2 regions of the Neptuniibacter marinus genome follow, and region 2 is predicted to be linked to the other one. Evidence: predicted binding sites of a transcription regulator. Region 2 holds the regulator's gene; the other holds the start of a gene.
The links. The regulator sigma-54, encoded in region 2, starts transcription at its own class of promoters, with help from an activator protein. The targets are predictions, from matches to a motif close to TGGCACNNNNNTTGCTNT.
Positions count from the first base shown of each region.

Region 1 (8,272 bases), 1.4 Mb from region 2:
GCCATTTTTAGGGTCATTATGGCATGCCAAAACTTGGCTTCCCGATTCTGTGAGATCACTCAAACGTCGAATCACTTTACGATAATCTTTTTCCGCCACAAAACTACCAGGCTGAAAACTAGGTGGATCTATAACAATCACATCATAAGGCCCCAGTTGACGCACTCGCTTCCAAGATCTAAATAGATCATAAGCCAGAAACGTGACTCTATCACCTTTAATACCATTTAATCGGTGGTTATCACGCCCTGTACTTATCGCCCCTTTAGACATATCTACATTAACAACATGATCTGCCCCGCCTGCAATGGCAGCAACAGAAAAGGCACAAGTGTAGGAAAAAAGGTTCAGCACACGTTTTTGATTCCCATTATCCTTAATCCACCGTCGGCCTTCACGCATATCTAAAAACAAACCACTGTTTTGATTGCGTTGCGGCTTAACATAATAAGACAATCCAAGTTCCTGAGTTTCCATTAGCTCTGGAACCTCTCCCCAAGCCACATCTTGGTTTACGCCTTTGCCACGCGAGCGCTGCTGCACCACCAATCCCTTAATCTGCGGCAGCTCGTTAAGTGCCTCACTTAACGTTTCAATCCAATCAGGCTCAACATCACGATAAAATCTAGCAACCGCGTAAGGAGGAAACCAATCAATAACCAAATGCTCAAAGCCTTCAAAGCAGTGCCCACGCCCGTGAAAAATTCTACGCGCTTCATTGTCTGAATTAGACAACTGCTTTTTAACTTCGCTCAAGATTGTATGCATTAAGATTCCTAGATAATGAGGATCAAAAAAATCACGCATTATAGGCCTGTGTTGCGCTCTACACCAGCTATGTTGAAAGTTCTTCTATTTGCCTAATCAATCGAAAAAACTATACAAACAAACAGGATTAATTCACTTGAAACTTTCCCCTTGCGCCCTAATCTAAGTAACAACTTTTTATAATAGGAACATAGACACAGATGATGCGTATCGGCCTTTTTCTGCTCACTAATATTGCCGTATTAATTGTAGCCAGTATCACACTGAATTTACTCGGTGTAGAGCACTACATATCAAGTTCTGGCCTAAATCTAACCAGCCTACTCATTTTTTGTGCTGTATTTGGCTTTATTGGCTCTTTTATCTCCCTTTTCCTATCCAAAAAAATGGCAAAAATGTCCACGGGTACGGAGATCATAACTCATGCCCGTAACGCTGATGAGCAATGGTTACTTGATACAGTAGCTGAACTTTCAGAAAAAGCTGGCATTAAAATGCCTGAAGTTGGCATATTCCCTGCCCAACAAGCCAATGCATTTGCTACCGGCTGGAATAAAAACGATGCTTTAGTTGCCGTCAGCTTAGGATTACTACAGCAATTCCAGCGAGAAGAAGTAAAGGCTGTTATGGCCCATGAGATAGGCCATGTTGCCAATGGTGATATGGTAACCATGACTTTAGTGCAAGGGGTTATTAATACTTTTGTTATGTTCTTCGCCCGTATTGCTGGTTACGCTGTAGATAGCTTTTTAAAGAACAGTAATGACAACAGCCCAGCAGGTACAGGTATTGGTTACTACATAACTGTATTTATCTTTGAGATGATCTTCGCTGTCTTAGCTTCATTTATTGTCGCTTGGTTCTCAAGATATCGTGAATATCGTGCTGACGAAGCAGGTGCTCGACTATCAAGCAATCATGCCATGATCGGTGCTTTGCAACGTCTAAAAGCTGAATATGATATGCCAGATCAGATGCCCGGACAGCTCACCGCATTCGGAATAAGCAGCCATATGAAATCCGGGTTGATGGCACTTATGGCAAGTCACCCACCTTTAGATCAACGTATAGCTGCGCTTCAATCAATGAAGTGAAGCTTTAATCGGATACTTGAAAATAGATTTCCTAACGACTTGTAAGACGAAAACTACGTCTTACAAGTCTTAATAAAGCTACAACCTCTACCTATCAATCCCAATATCCCTCCTAATCACCGCCCCATAAAAGAGCACAATCATTAGACAAGCACAATTAGCTAGCAACTATTATTTTATTCATGTCTAAAATCCATATAAAAACAAATCAAAAACAACCTTAACCAACTGTTTTAAAAGATAATAAAAAAAATAGGCATAGCTTATGCTTTGAATTCAATCAGATAGTTCTCTATCGAACTAACATTACAGTGAACTAGGGCAATGGCGTCCACTAACTACTCTTTAAAAGAGTAAGGTAGTGTGCGCTTTTTTTTTCGCCTAAAGAACTGTAACCACCGATTTTTAAAAAATTCTAAACATTGAATGAGGCAATAAAAATGGCTTACTTACTCCCCTCCGAATTTGTGACGAAGATGGTGGACGCAGGTGAATCTAAAGTTCACATGTCGACACGTGACACTCTAATCCGCGCATATATGGCAGGTGCTATATTGGCACTAGCCGCTGTATTTGCCATTACTGTTGCAGTTAAAACCGGTGTATTTTTAATCGGCGCAATACTCTTCCCTGTTGGCTTTTGTATGCTTTACCTTATGGGTTTTGACTTACTTACCGGTGTTTTCGTCCTCACCCCGCTAGCATTACTCGATAAACGTCCCGGTGTAACCGTTCAGGGCGTTTTAAGAAACTGGGGATTAGTTTTCCTTGGCAACTTTGCAGGGGCATTAACTGTAGCGGTAATGATGGCCTTCGTTTTCACCTATGGCTTTAATACGGACCCAGGTGCAGTAGGTGCAAAAATTGCCAGCGTAGGTGAGTCCCGTACTTTAGGTTATGCCGAATATGGCGCAGCCGGTTGGTTTACTATTTTTATTCGCGGCATGCTATGCAATTGGATGGTATCGATGGGTGTTGTAGGTGCAATGATCTCAACCTCCGTAAGTGGCAAAGTACTCGCAATGTGGATGCCTATAATGCTGTTCTTCTTCATGGGATTTGAACACTCCGTCGTCAACATGTTCCTTTTCCCATCGGGTATTATTATGGGAGGTGATTTCTCAGTGATGGATTACTTTATCTGGAACGAGATCCCAACAGCACTTGGTAACTTAGTCGGTGGTTTAGCCTTTACAGGTTTAACCCTTTACACCACACATATCAGAACAGGTAAAAAACGCGCTATCGCTTAAACACCCTGTGTAAACGACTGACCGTTTTGCACACTTCTGCATAACACAACAAAAGCCCTCTCATCTAGGTGAAGGGCTTTTTGGTACTAATAATGACAGCCAAACTTACTGTATCGATTGGGCAATATTCCGACAAAGGCCGTAAAGAGAGCAATCAAGATTTCCACGGTTTTGTTATCCCGACAAACGCTCAGTTGAACCTTAAAGGTATTGCTTGCGCCGTTGCCGATGGCATCAGCAGCAGCCAAGTCAGTCATATAGCAAGCGAAACAGCGATAAAAAGCTTTCTCGATGATTACTATTGCACATCCGATGCTTGGTCCGTACAAACATCAGGAAAGCGAGTATTATCCGCAGCAAACGCTTGGCTTTACGCACAAACAAGAAACAGCGATTTCCGCTACGATAAAGACAAAGGTTATGTTTGCACCTTTAGCGCGATGATCATTAAAAGCACAACTGCTTATCTGTTTCATATTGGCGATTCTAGAATCTATAAGTTTCATGAGCATGCTTTAGAACAGCTCACTAAAGACCATCGATTATGGATATCACAAGACAAAAGCTACCTCAGTCGCGCACTCGGTATTGAGCCACAACTAGAACTTGATTTTTTATCCGTACCTATCGCAACAAACGACATCTTCATATTAGCAACCGATGGCGTTTATGAGTATGTAGACGCTATCTTCATAGACAATGCATTAAACGAAAACAGTAACGACCTAAATCAAGCAGCCAAAAAAATTGTTGAACATGCATTGGAATCCGGTAGTAAAGACAACTTAACGATTCAAATTATCCGCATTGATTCTGTACCGCAACAAGATGCAAACGATATACAACTTCAAGTTGACGACCTTCCCCTACCCCCCATACTCGTGCCCCGCGAACAGTTTGATGGGTATAAGATTATTCGCGAAATACACGCAACCAGCCGCAGTCATGTTTACCTTGCGGTAGATGATGAAACTAATGAACACGTTATTCTGAAAATCCCATCGATAGACCTACGAGGTGATCCTGATTACCTTGAGCGTTTTTTAATGGAAGAATGGATCGCTCGCCGTATCAATAGCGCCCATGTACTAAAAGCAGGCAAGCAAACAAGAAAAAGGAACTTCCTCTACACCACGACTGAATATATAGAAGGCCAGACATTAAAGCAGTGGATGATTGATAACCCTAAGCCAAGTATTGAAGCTGTCCGGGCCATTATAGAGCAAGTTGCAAAAGGGTTACGGGCTCTGCATAGAATGGATATTCTTCATCAGGATATAAAGCCCGATAACATTATGATCGATACATCCGGCACGGTAAAAATCATTGACTTTGGCTCAGTTAGAATAGCCGGTATTGTAGAATCTTCCTCAATTCAAGAACAGTGCGAAATACTAGGCACAGCACTTTATACAGCCCCCGAGTACTTTTTGGGCGACATAGGTACTAGCCGCTCAGATCTCTATTCACTAGGCGTCTTAACCTATCACATGCTATCTAATCGTTTTCCTTACGGCACTCAAGTTTCTAAATCCCGCACTCCCGCTGCGCAAAAGAAGCTTAATTACAACTCGGTCTTAGACGAGGATAGAGAGACACCCGCTTGGATCGATGAAACACTTAAGAAAGCGGTACACCCAAACCCCTATAAACGATATGAAGAGTTATCAGAATTCATATTTGATCTTAGACACCCCAACAAAACATTCCTTAATAAAAGCCGCTCCCCCTTAATGGAGCGTAATCCCGTACTCGTTTGGCAAGCCATAACCGCTCTACTAACCTGCATCATTATCTACCTACTCAACAAATAGTTGAGTAAACATAACGTAATGTTGAGAATGTCCTATAATCATAATGGCTTATCGATCATGTCATCATTTTGCCAAACGCCCCATATATGATCATACACCAATACTGGCCTGAAACTTGCTGATCCCTATATATACGGCGAATTAAACGCTTACATAAGATATGCAAACGGTTTAAGCATCATATTGGTGCGATCAGTATAAATTAGTGCGTATTTAACGTTCGATAGCGCTCAATATTAAGATCAATAATCTGGGTATAGGTATGATTTGGGATAATTATCAATCTAAGCAGCATTATGACGAACTCATCACCCCCACAGGACGTGCTAGAGATTCCGCAGATAAATTAGTGAAACATATCTCCGAAATGGACGAAAAAGATCTTGATAGACGCCGCCAAATGGCTGATGTGACAATTCAAGAAATGGGGATTTCATTTACCGTTTATACCGAAGAAGGAAATATAGATAGAGCTTGGCCTTTTGATATCATTCCTCGCACCATTCCTGCCCCTTTATGGAAAACAACTGCAGATGGCTTAAAACAGCGTTTAAAAGCCCTTAATATGTTTATTGATGATCTCTATCACGATCAAAATGTGATTAAAGATGGCATCATTCCTGAACATATCATCAAAGAGTCAAAAAACTTTCGGCCTGAATGCGTCGGTGTGAACCCTGCACATGGCGTATGGGCGCACATATGTGGAACCGACCTAGTCAGAGATGCTGACGGTCAATTTTATGTTTTAGAAGATAACCTCCGAGTACCTTCAGGTGTTTCATATATGCTTGAAAACAGGGCAATCACTAAGCGCATTTTGCCTGAGATGTTTGAAAAAGAGAATATACTGCCATTAGATGATTACCCTGAACAACTCTTTGATATGCTGCTATCTCTCTCACCTCGAGAGATAGAAGAACCTGAAATTGTTGTCCTCACACCCGGTATTTTTAACTCTGCTTACTTTGAACATGCTTTTCTCGCACAAAAGATGGGGGTCGAGCTCGTTGAAGGCAGCGATCTATTTGTGGACGATGATGATTGTGTTTATATGAAAACCATCTCCGGCCCTGAAAGAGTCGATGTAATTTATCGTCGTATTGATGATCTTTTTATCGACCCAGAAGTATTTGATAAAGAATCAGTTTTAGGTGTTCCCGGCATGATGAGGGCTTGGAAAGCGGGCAATGTTGCACTGGCTAATGCACCCGGCGCGGGCGTAGCCGATGACAAAGTCATTTATGCCTATGTACCTAAAATTATTGAGTATTACCTCAATGAGAAGCCAATATTGCCTAATGTAGAAACGTTCCTCTGTGAAGATCCAGAGCAAAGAGCTTACGTTTTAGAGCACCTAGATGAACTGGTAATTAAGCCCGCCAATGAATCTGGCGGGTATGGGATGCTCATTGGACCTCACTCGACTAAAAAAGAGCAAGCAACCTTTGCTGAGTTAATTCAAGAAAATCCACGCAACTATATTGCCCAACCTACGCTAAGTTTATCCACAGCTCCAACATTAATTAGCTCTAACACCATGGAGCCAAGACATTTAGACCTACGCCCTTTTATTCTTCAAGGAAAAAACACATATGTCACAACCGGTGGTTTAACCCGCGTCGCCATGAAAAAAGGCTCATTGGTTGTCAACTCATCGCAAGGTGGTGGCAGTAAAGATACTTGGATTGTCGATACAGAGGATAAATAATTATGCTATCTCGTGTTGCTGAAAGAATTTATTGGAGTGCGCGCTACCTAGAGCGTGTAGAAAATACAGCTCGACTCGTTGGGGTTTATGATAACCTTTTATTTGACCTTCCTCGTGACACCAATATTAGCTGGTTTAACCTGATAAAAATCAATAGCTGTATTGATACTTTCTCTGATCGCTATAAAGTGCAGACAGAGCATAACGTTGTTAAGTTCTTATTAGCTGACGATACCAACCCAAGCTCTATGCTATCGTCATTGAAGCAAGCGAAAGAAAATATCCGCACAACCCGTGATGTACTTCCACAAGACACATGGGAGCTCATCAATGAATTAGATCTATATGCACGTAACCATATCCGCCAAGGAATCAACCGTACGGATCGCCATAAATTTCTAAACAGCATTATTCAAAGGTGCCAAGAGATTAATGGCCTTTTCGAAGGAGCGATGAGCCGCGATGCCTCTTGGCAATTTATGACCCTCGGTCGTAACCTTGAAAGAGCAGATATGACAACCCGTATTCTCGATGCGGGCGTATCAATTATGCTCCAGCCTAATGAAGGAACCCGCATTAATCTTAGCCAAGTCGTTTGGGGAAATGTCTTGCGCTCACTCAGTGGCTATATGAACTATCGAAGAAGTGTTCGTACAGCCATTGTATCTAAGAAAGTAGCGCGCTTTTTATTAGAAGATGAGTACTTTCCAAGAACCATCCATTTTTGTATTAATGAGTTAGAGTCTGCGGCTAAAAAGTTACCCCGCTCAAAACCGATTCTACAAGAGATAAAAACATTGAAAAAACTCCATTACTCTCTTGCCAATGGAAACCCTCTGGATGATAAGTTTCGTGACTACCTAAATCAATTACAGATTAATATTTCTGATTTAAACAATGCATTAATGACTAATTGGTTTGCCTTTAACATGGGCGATCATCAAGAAGAAAACCTTCCATTAAAAAAGGTAACTCAAAAAGAATACCAGTTTGCTCGTCAGGCATAGCCCTTTATCATTGAAGAACAGCTATAATGAGCCCGAATTTGTTAATTAAAGAGCAAACCAGTGCAAAGCAAGCAGACGCAAACGCAAACTCAGGGCAATCAAGACCAAAATTTCCATTGGTCTTTTTCGCCTGATGGGCATTACAACGAAGCTTATGATAAGTTAGGCCTGCCTCGTGCGCACTGGGAATATCTACTTGATAGTATCAATGCACTTGGCTCTTCAGGTTTACAAGACCGTTATCAAAAAGCATCACGTATTCTGCGTGATGACGGTGCAACCTATAATCTCATTAGTGATCCTTTAGGTAAGAACACATGGGAACTTGATCCTATTCCTATGTTAATCTCTAGTGATGAATGGAGCCTAATTGAACAAGGTTTAATAGAGCGAGCAGAACTCCTCAATTTAGTTCTAAAAGATATTTATGGCCCTCAGGAACTCATCAGACAAGGGATTATTCCTCCAGAGATTATCTATAGCCATCCAGGTTTTCTGCGTCAATGTAAAGGTATTACAATGCCTGGGGAGCACAGTTTAATACTGCACGCTACCGATATGACTCGCGGGCCTGATGGCAATATGATCATCATTGGTGATCGTACCCAAGCTCCTAGTGGTGCAG
Region 1 is NZ_OZ245004.1:1,689,269-1,697,540, reverse strand. It holds gene ACOQOE_RS07820 (class I SAM-dependent methyltransferase) at 1-768, opposite strand, end outside; gene htpX (protease HtpX) at 969-1,862, shown strand; gene ACOQOE_RS07810 (formate/nitrite transporter family protein) at 2,303-3,115, shown strand; gene ACOQOE_RS07805 (protein kinase domain-containing protein) at 3,208-4,929, shown strand; gene ACOQOE_RS07800 (circularly permuted type 2 ATP-grasp protein) at 5,192-6,640, shown strand; gene ACOQOE_RS07795 (alpha-E domain-containing protein) at 6,643-7,647, shown strand; gene ACOQOE_RS07790 (circularly permuted type 2 ATP-grasp protein) at 7,708-8,272, shown strand, end outside.
Region 1: a site for sigma-54 is predicted at 5,034-5,051, ahead of ACOQOE_RS07800 (circularly permuted type 2 ATP-grasp protein). Genes of this name have one in related genera too.

Region 2 (8,272 bases):
GGGAATGCAACATTTTCAAATACACTTATATCAGTAAATAAAGCACCACTTTGAAAGAGCATACCCATACGCTCACGTACCGAAAAAAGATCGCTACGGTTGAGTTCTGGAATATTTTCATCATCAACCAATATAGAACCTGTATCAGGTTTCAACTGACCGCCAATTAATCTAAGCAGTGTTGTTTTACCTGTTCCTGACGGCCCCATTATTCCGGTAATTTTGCCACGCGGAATTTTAATATCGACCTCATTATAAATGGATCGATCACCACGAGAAAAACTCAGCTTTTGGATATCGATGACGACATCATCAAATTCGTTCATAAGATTCCGTTATAACTTTGAAAGGAACATTTCTATAGCTCCATTCAGACTTTGTTAACGTCCCTTTATCTAGTGCGTACCCTAAAGGGCTGGCAACTATACCATTTCGTTCTAAAAACGGGAATATTTTCAAACATGATGCTCTGTATTGATTTAAACAAAGATAGCATTCTGTTTTAATACCCCTCTTCAATTCTACTGGAACAACTTCTATCTATGTTATATCCAATTTTGGCACTCATCTCTGGACTTATTCTATTGGTATGGAGTGCAGATAGATTCGTTATAGGGGCCGCCGCCACAGCAAAAAATTTCGGCATGTCCACAATGCTGATTGGCTTAACTATCGTATCTTTTGGCACATCTGCACCCGAAATACTCGTATCTTTTATGGCCTCCACATCTGGGGCAGGCGACCTAGCTATTGGTAATGCACTGGGATCCAACATTGCTAATATTGCATTGGTACTAGGCATCACCGCACTCATCGCACCCTTACCAGTAAAATCGGGCGTACTAAAAAAAGAACTTCCTTTACTTTTAGGGGTGACCATTTTAGCAGGAGTCCTATTATTCGATCTCCATCTAGGACAATTAGATGGCATTATTCTATTAATTGCTTTAGCTGTATGCCTTTATCTTTTCAGTCGTTTCCAGAAAAGCATGCCTAAAGATGCTTTAGTCGAAGAAGAGGAAGAACTTCCATCCTTAGAAAACCGAAAAGCTATTTTTTGGTTAATCGTTGGCTTAGTGATCCTTGCCTGCAGTTCAAAACTATTAGTTTGGGGAGCCAGTGAAATCGCTTACTCTTTGGGTGTAAGCAAATTAGTTGTCGGCCTAACCATTGTAGCTATAGGAACAAGCCTGCCTGAATTAGCAGCCTCGGTGGCGAGCGCGTTAAAGAACCACCACGATATAGCTATAGGCAATATTGTAGGTTCAAATATATTTAACTTAGTAGCCGTTATGGCTATACCTGGGCTTATCGCCCCTATAGGGATGGCCGAGATTGTTTTTCAGCGAGACTATGTTGCAATGCTAGGCTTAACTTTCTTACTTCTAGCCTTCGCATTATGGCAAAAGCCTCCATCCATTAATCGCTTCGAAGGGGCGATTCTGGCCTCTGTCTATGCAGGCTATCTTATCCTGCTATACACTATGACCGTTTCTTAAGATAAAGTTGATCACAAAAATGAGCACACCTGACTTTTTACATTCAGCTAAACGAACTATTACGCTAGAAGCCGCCGCTGTGGCCGATTTACTAAAATATCTCGACCACAATTTTGTTCATGCCTGCCAATTGATGCTTAATTGTACAGGCCGGATCATTGTTACCGGTATGGGAAAGTCAGGTCATATTGGCAAAAAAATCGCAGCGACTTTGGCCAGTACAGGTACTCCCGCATTTTTCGTTCACCCAGGGGAAGCGAGCCACGGCGATTTAGGCATGATCACCGCCGATGACGTGGTAATTGCCCTATCAAACTCGGGTGAAACAGCAGAAGTCATTACAATCATTCCTCTACTCAAAAGAATGAATACACCTTTTATCAGCATAACGGCCAACAAAGAATCCACTTTATCTCAAACCTCTGCTGCTAACCTCCACATCGGCGTAGAGGAGGAAGCCTGCCCCCTTGGCCTTGCACCGACCTCAAGCACAACCGCACAATTAGTACTAGGTGATGCCCTCGCTATAGCACTACTTGAAGCAAAAGGTTTTAGCGCCGAAGATTTTGCATTTTCACACCCAGGCGGGACTCTAGGCAGGCGATTACTCCTTAAAGTTAGCGATATTATGCATTCAGGCGAAGCCACCCCTTGCGTAACCAGCGGAACATTATTAAAAGAAGCGCTTTTAGAAGTAACCCATAAGCGTTTAGGTATGACTGCCGTAGTTGATGACAACAAGCAGCTTATTGGCATATTTACCGATGGTGACTTACGACGCTCGCTTGATGACGATGTAGATCTCCACAAAACCGTCATTGATGATGTAATGACACCAAACGGTACAACAGTAACTGCTGAAATGCTTGCAGCAGAATGCTTACAAATTATGGAAACAAAAAAAATCAATGCACTGATCGTTACCAATGAAACGAATCAGCCTATAGGCGCTCTCAATATGCACGACCTATTAAAAGCGGGAGTTATTTAGTGTCAGAGTCTTCATTGCAGCAATTAAAAAACATCACCCTTGCGGTATTTGATGTCGATGGAATACTTACCAGCGGCCAGCTGCTATTTTTAGCGGACGGCCAAGAAGTCAAACAGTTCAACACCTTAGACGGGTTGGGTATTAAGCTACTAATGCAAGCGGGTATCGAGACCGCCATTATTACCGGCCGGCGCTCGCCCCAAGTTGAATTACGCAGCCAATCCTTAGGTATCAACTACCTTAAACAGGGCCGCGAAGACAAACTGGTTGCTCTCAACGAGATATGGGATAAAACAGCCCACAACGCATCAACCACCGCTTACATAGGTGATGACTTCCCTGATCTTTCAGCCATTATCCAATGCGCCTTTGGTGCGACTGTTCCTAATGGCCACACTTTCGTTAAAAAACACGCAGACTGGTGTACATCCCGTCAGGGTGGCGAAGGCGCTGGACGTGAATTTTGCGAGTATATACTTGAAGCACAAGGGAAATTGGATCAACTCAAACAGATGTATTTATAAATGCTAGATCTCAGCAATAAGATAAGAGTGGCACTCGCCGCTATTATTTTAATACCTGTACTACTTTATTGGGGCTTTGCATCCTCCCCCAATGAAGGCGCACGTACAAACAGTTCGCTGCTAAACGGAATAGATTACTTTGTCGAAGAAGCAACCATCAAAGAGTGGAATAACGAAGGCAAAATTTCAAGAGTGTTAAATACAGCCAAGCTAGAGCATTACCCTAATCTGAGCCTAAGTACACTAGATCATCCTGAGAGTCTTAGTGTTAGAAATGATGGTTCCAAAGTTAAACTTACATCAGACACAGGCACGGTTTTAGATGATAATAATCAAACAAACCTTGCAGGAAATGTCATAGTTAATGATAATCCTGATTCTATATCAGCAACCATACTTAACACTGAGCAACTTACAATCTATCCTGATAAAGATTATGCAGAAACTGATGAGCCCGTTAAGATCACATCACAACAAAGCATACTTGAAGGCGTAGGTATGGATATTGACTTCAATAATCGAGTTCTTAACTTACACTCCAGGGTAGAAGGGACCCATGACAATGCTAAATAAGCTCTATAATCTAGCCTTCATTTTTTTGGCTTTTGCAGTGTCGAATGCTTATGCCCTTCCTGACGACCAAGAACAGCCGATTTACATTACGGCAGATACTGCGCAAATTGATGACAAAACAGGCATCACCACTTACAAAGGCAACGTCATTATTAAACAAGGATCACTCCTCATTGAAGGAGAGCACGTTGATATGTATCGTGGTGAAGATGGAGTTGAAAAACTCATTACCAAAGGAAGTCCTGCACATTTCAGACAACTTCCTAGGAAAGGCGACCCATACAGCGACGCTTGGGGCAAGCACTTACTTTATCAGGTAGATGATCAAAAACTCACTATTACCGAAGAGGCCAAGGTTGTCCAAGCAGAAGACACTTTTACTGGAAACAAGATCGTTTATGATCTAGACAAGTCGATTGTGAACGCATTCGGTGGTGCAAGCAAAGACGAAACTGGTGAACCGGGACGTGTAAATATGGTTATTCAACCTAAAAAGAAAAATAAGGCCAACTAACCCTATGAGCTTATTAGAGGCCAAAAATCTTGCCAAGCGTTACAAAGGCAGGGAAGTTGTCAAGGACGTTTCACTAGAGATCAAAAATGGTGAGATCGTTGGCCTTCTAGGCCCCAACGGTGCAGGAAAAACGACCTGTTTTTACATGATTGTTGGTCTTGTGCAGGCCGATAATGGCGCCGTTAAAATCAAAGGACAAGACATTAGCGCACTACCTATGCACGGCCGTGCTCAACAAGGTATTGGCTACCTTCCCCAAGAAGCATCTATATTTAGAAAACTGTCTGTGAAGGACAATCTACTTGCGATTTTAGAAACAAGAAAAGACTTAGATAAACACGCTGCCCAGTTAAAAATGGAAGAGTTGCTTGAAGAATTCCATATCACACACATAAAAGACAGTATGGGCATGAGTCTTTCTGGTGGAGAACGTAGACGTGTAGAAATTGCACGGGCATTAGCAACCGAACCCGAATTTATTCTATTAGATGAACCTTTTGCAGGTGTTGACCCTATCTCAGTGAATGATATAAAGCAGACCATTCGCCATCTTCAATCAAGGGGCATTGGTATATTAATTACTGATCATAATGTGAGAGAAACCTTAGATATATGCGAAACAGCTTATATTGTTAGTGAAGGTACAATCCTTGCTAACGGCTCACCAGCCGATATTATGGCAAACGAAGCAGTAAGAAATGCTTATCTGGGCGACCAGTTCACACTTTAAGCATATACTTAGCTATAAATGAATTATGTAGTTTCAGGAGTTTGTCCCTTAGTATTATGAAACAAGCGCTTCATCTAAAAATTGGGCAACAGCTCACAATGACCCCACAGCTACAGCAAGCAATTCGCTTACTGCAGTTGTCTACGCTTGATCTTCAGCAAGAGATTCAAGAAGCATTAGAGAGCAATCCTATGCTTGATGTCTCTGAAGACGAGCACGCCTCGGCTTCCGAGACTCAAGAGAGCAATTCACAGGCACCAGAGACAGAACCTGAAGCTACAGCCACCGCGACAGCTGAAGCCGATCTTGACGATAACATTACAACTGAAGATAACTGGAATGAGAAAATACCAGAAGAACTATCAACCGATAGTAACTGGGAAGACACATTCCAATCATCTGGCCCTAATCTAAGCCAAAGCAAGGAAGATTTTGATTCCTTTGAATCTAATGATACTGCAGAAGAAACACTGCAAGACCACCTTCATTGGCAATTAAATCTTACGCCAATGAGTGATATTGATCGTCTTATTGCAACAAACATTATTGATGGCATCAATCCTGATGGTTATTTAACCATCACCCTAGATGAAATTTTAGATCACTTCCATGCGCAAACAGGTGAGCAGTTTGAAGAAGTAGAGCTGGATGAAATTGAAGCCGTTCTTCACCGCATACAGCAGTTTGATCCAGCAGGTATTGCCTGCCGTGACCTCAGCGAGTGCTTAAGCATACAGCTCCAACAGCTACCGCCTGAGACACTCTGGAAAAATGAAGCGATCAAAGTTGCACAACAATATATAAAACTACTCGGCGCGCACGATTATCGTCAATTGATGAGAAAAACACGCTTAAAAGAGCCTCAACTGCAGCAGGTCATCCAACTGATACAAGGGCTCAATCCTAAACCAGGCGCTTCAATCAGTAGCAGTGCAGCAGAATATGTTATTCCCGATGTGCTTGTGACCAAGCAACAGGGAGAGTGGCGCGTCCACCTCAACCCGGAAGTATCCCCTAAGCTACGTATCAACTCAGGTTACGCAGGTTTAGTGAAACGGGCCGATAATAGCTCTGATAACACCTACCTAAAAAACCACCTACAAGAAGCTCGATGGTTTATTAAAAGTTTACAAAGCCGCAACGAAACCCTATTAAGAGTGTCTAACGAGATAGTAAAACGACAAATCGGCTTTCTTGAACATGGCGAAGAAGGCATGAAGCCAATGGTGCTTCATGACATTGCTGAAGCAGTGGAAATGCATGAGTCCACTATATCTCGAGTGACTACACAAAAGTTCATGCACACACACCGTGGAATATTTGAACTAAAATACTTCTTCTCGAGTCATGTAAGTACAGCAACAGGGGGTGCAGCGTCCTCAACCGCTATTAGAGCGCTTATCAAAAAAATGGTTGCCGCTGAAAACAACGCGAAACCATTAAGCGACAACAAAATTGCGCAATTTCTTGATGAACAAGGCTTTAAAGTGGCTAGACGTACAATTGCGAAATATCGTGAAGCGATGGGAATTCCACCATCGAATGAAAGAAAACGTTTAGTTTAATAAAAGAGTGGCAAGAGTAGTATGTCACTGCAATAAATAGGAGAAACCTATGCAGATCAACATTACTGGACACCATGTAGAATTAACTGAATCAATGAATAATTACGTGCTCTCGAAACTACAAAAAATTGAGCGTCATTTTGATAACATCACCAATGTGCAAGTCACACTCAGCGTAGAAAAGCAACGTCAGAAAGCTGAGGCGGAGATGCACTTAGCAGGTGCCCAGCTCTTTGCTACACATGAACACGAAGATATGTACGCTGCAATTGACGGCCTTACTGACAAGCTAGATAGGCAAGTCATTAAGCATAAAGAAAAAACTAAAACTCACAAATAACTGGTCTGTACCCAAAAAATTATGTTGCTTCATGAACTATTAACCCCCTCAAGCGTCCTTTGTGGCCTTGAGGGTGGTAGTAAAAAGCGAATTCTGGAAAATGCTGCTGAAATAATATCGGAACAACATCCCGATATGAGCTCATCATCAGTCTTTAATGGACTTCATTCGCGCGAAAAGCTTGGTAGCACAGGAATAGGCGACGGGATTGCCATTCCACATTGCAGGCTGGCAGAATGTACTGAAGCTAAAGGCTATCTAGTAAAACTAGACACACCTATAGATTTTGATGCTATTGATGGAAAACCCGTAGACCTTCTATTTATTTTGATTGTTCCTGAAGACTCAACATCTGAGCACTTAGCTACACTAGCCTCAGTTGCAGAGCTCTTTAGCCAAGAAGAAGCCAGAACAAAACTAAGGGAAAGCCAAGACAGCCATTCTCTATATGAGACATTATGTGAATTGAGTGCTGCCTAGGAGTTAAAATGAAGCTTGTTGTGATTAGTGGTCGTTCCGGCTCAGGAAAAAGTACAGCATTACAAGCTTTAGAAGATATTGGTTTTTACTGTATAGACAATTTACCAGCTCTTTTGCTACCCGACCTTGTCCAACAAATGAGTAGTGATCCTAGTCACCCTGAACAGATAGCAGTCAGTATTGATGCGCGTAATTTGCTCAGTAACTTAGCCAAATTTCCAGATATCTTAAATCAACTTCGCCAAGATCATTGGGCTGAATATGAAGTTATTTTTTTAGATTCATCGGAAGCAACCCTCCTCAAACGCTATAGTTCAACCCGACGTAAGCACCCCCTTTCAGATACCCATAAGAATCTACAACAATCAATTAAGTCAGAGCTAAAGCTTTTAGAGCCTATCGCAAGCCTAGCCGATATTCGAATAGATACTACGCGCCTATCCCTGTATGAACTTCGAGATACAGTCAAACTGCGGGTTGCCAATCGCAAAGCCCAAACATTATCGGTCCAATTCGAATCGTTTGGTTTTAAACATGGCGTCCCCTTAGATGTAGACTTTGTCTATGATGTACGCGCACTACCCAATCCTCACTGGGTTCCTGATCTACGTAAGTATACCGGTCAAGAGAAACCGGTTCAGGACTTCTTAGAGGAATCACAGGAAGTTCGAGAGATGATAGAAGATATAACCAGCTTCCTTGAACGTTGGCTTCCCCGATTTTCAGAAAATAACCGTAGTTATATTACGATTGGTGTTGGCTGCACAGGTGGGCAACACCGATCTGTTTATATTAGCGAACGTCTAGCTTCTCATTTCTCTCAACATATGGATAATGTCCATGTTCGTCATCGTGAATTGAGCTAACTATCATGCAAGAAAAAGAACTACTCATTATTAATAAACTTGGTTTACATGCGCGAGCAGCCGCTAAGCTTATCGGTGTAACATCACGCTTTTCATCCGAAGTTTTAATGGAGAAAGACGGACGCGCTGTAGATGGTAAGAGTATTATGTCTGTAATGATGCTAGCAGCAAGTAAAGGCACAACGTTGAC
Region 2 is NZ_OZ245004.1:3,073,203-3,081,474, forward strand. It holds gene ACOQOE_RS14430 (ATP-binding cassette domain-containing protein) at 1-326, opposite strand, end outside; gene ACOQOE_RS14435 (calcium/sodium antiporter) at 543-1,499, shown strand; gene ACOQOE_RS14440 (KpsF/GutQ family sugar-phosphate isomerase) at 1,519-2,490, shown strand; gene ACOQOE_RS14445 (KdsC family phosphatase) at 2,490-3,014, shown strand; gene lptC (LPS export ABC transporter periplasmic protein LptC) at 3,015-3,587, shown strand; gene lptA (lipopolysaccharide transport periplasmic protein LptA) at 3,571-4,101, shown strand; gene lptB (LPS export ABC transporter ATP-binding protein) at 4,106-4,831, shown strand; gene ACOQOE_RS14465 (RNA polymerase factor sigma-54) at 4,888-6,396, shown strand; gene hpf (ribosome hibernation-promoting factor, HPF/YfiA family) at 6,446-6,736, shown strand; gene ptsN (PTS IIA-like nitrogen regulatory protein PtsN) at 6,758-7,216, shown strand; gene rapZ (RNase adapter RapZ) at 7,225-8,082, shown strand; gene ACOQOE_RS14485 (HPr family phosphocarrier protein) at 8,088-8,272, shown strand, end outside.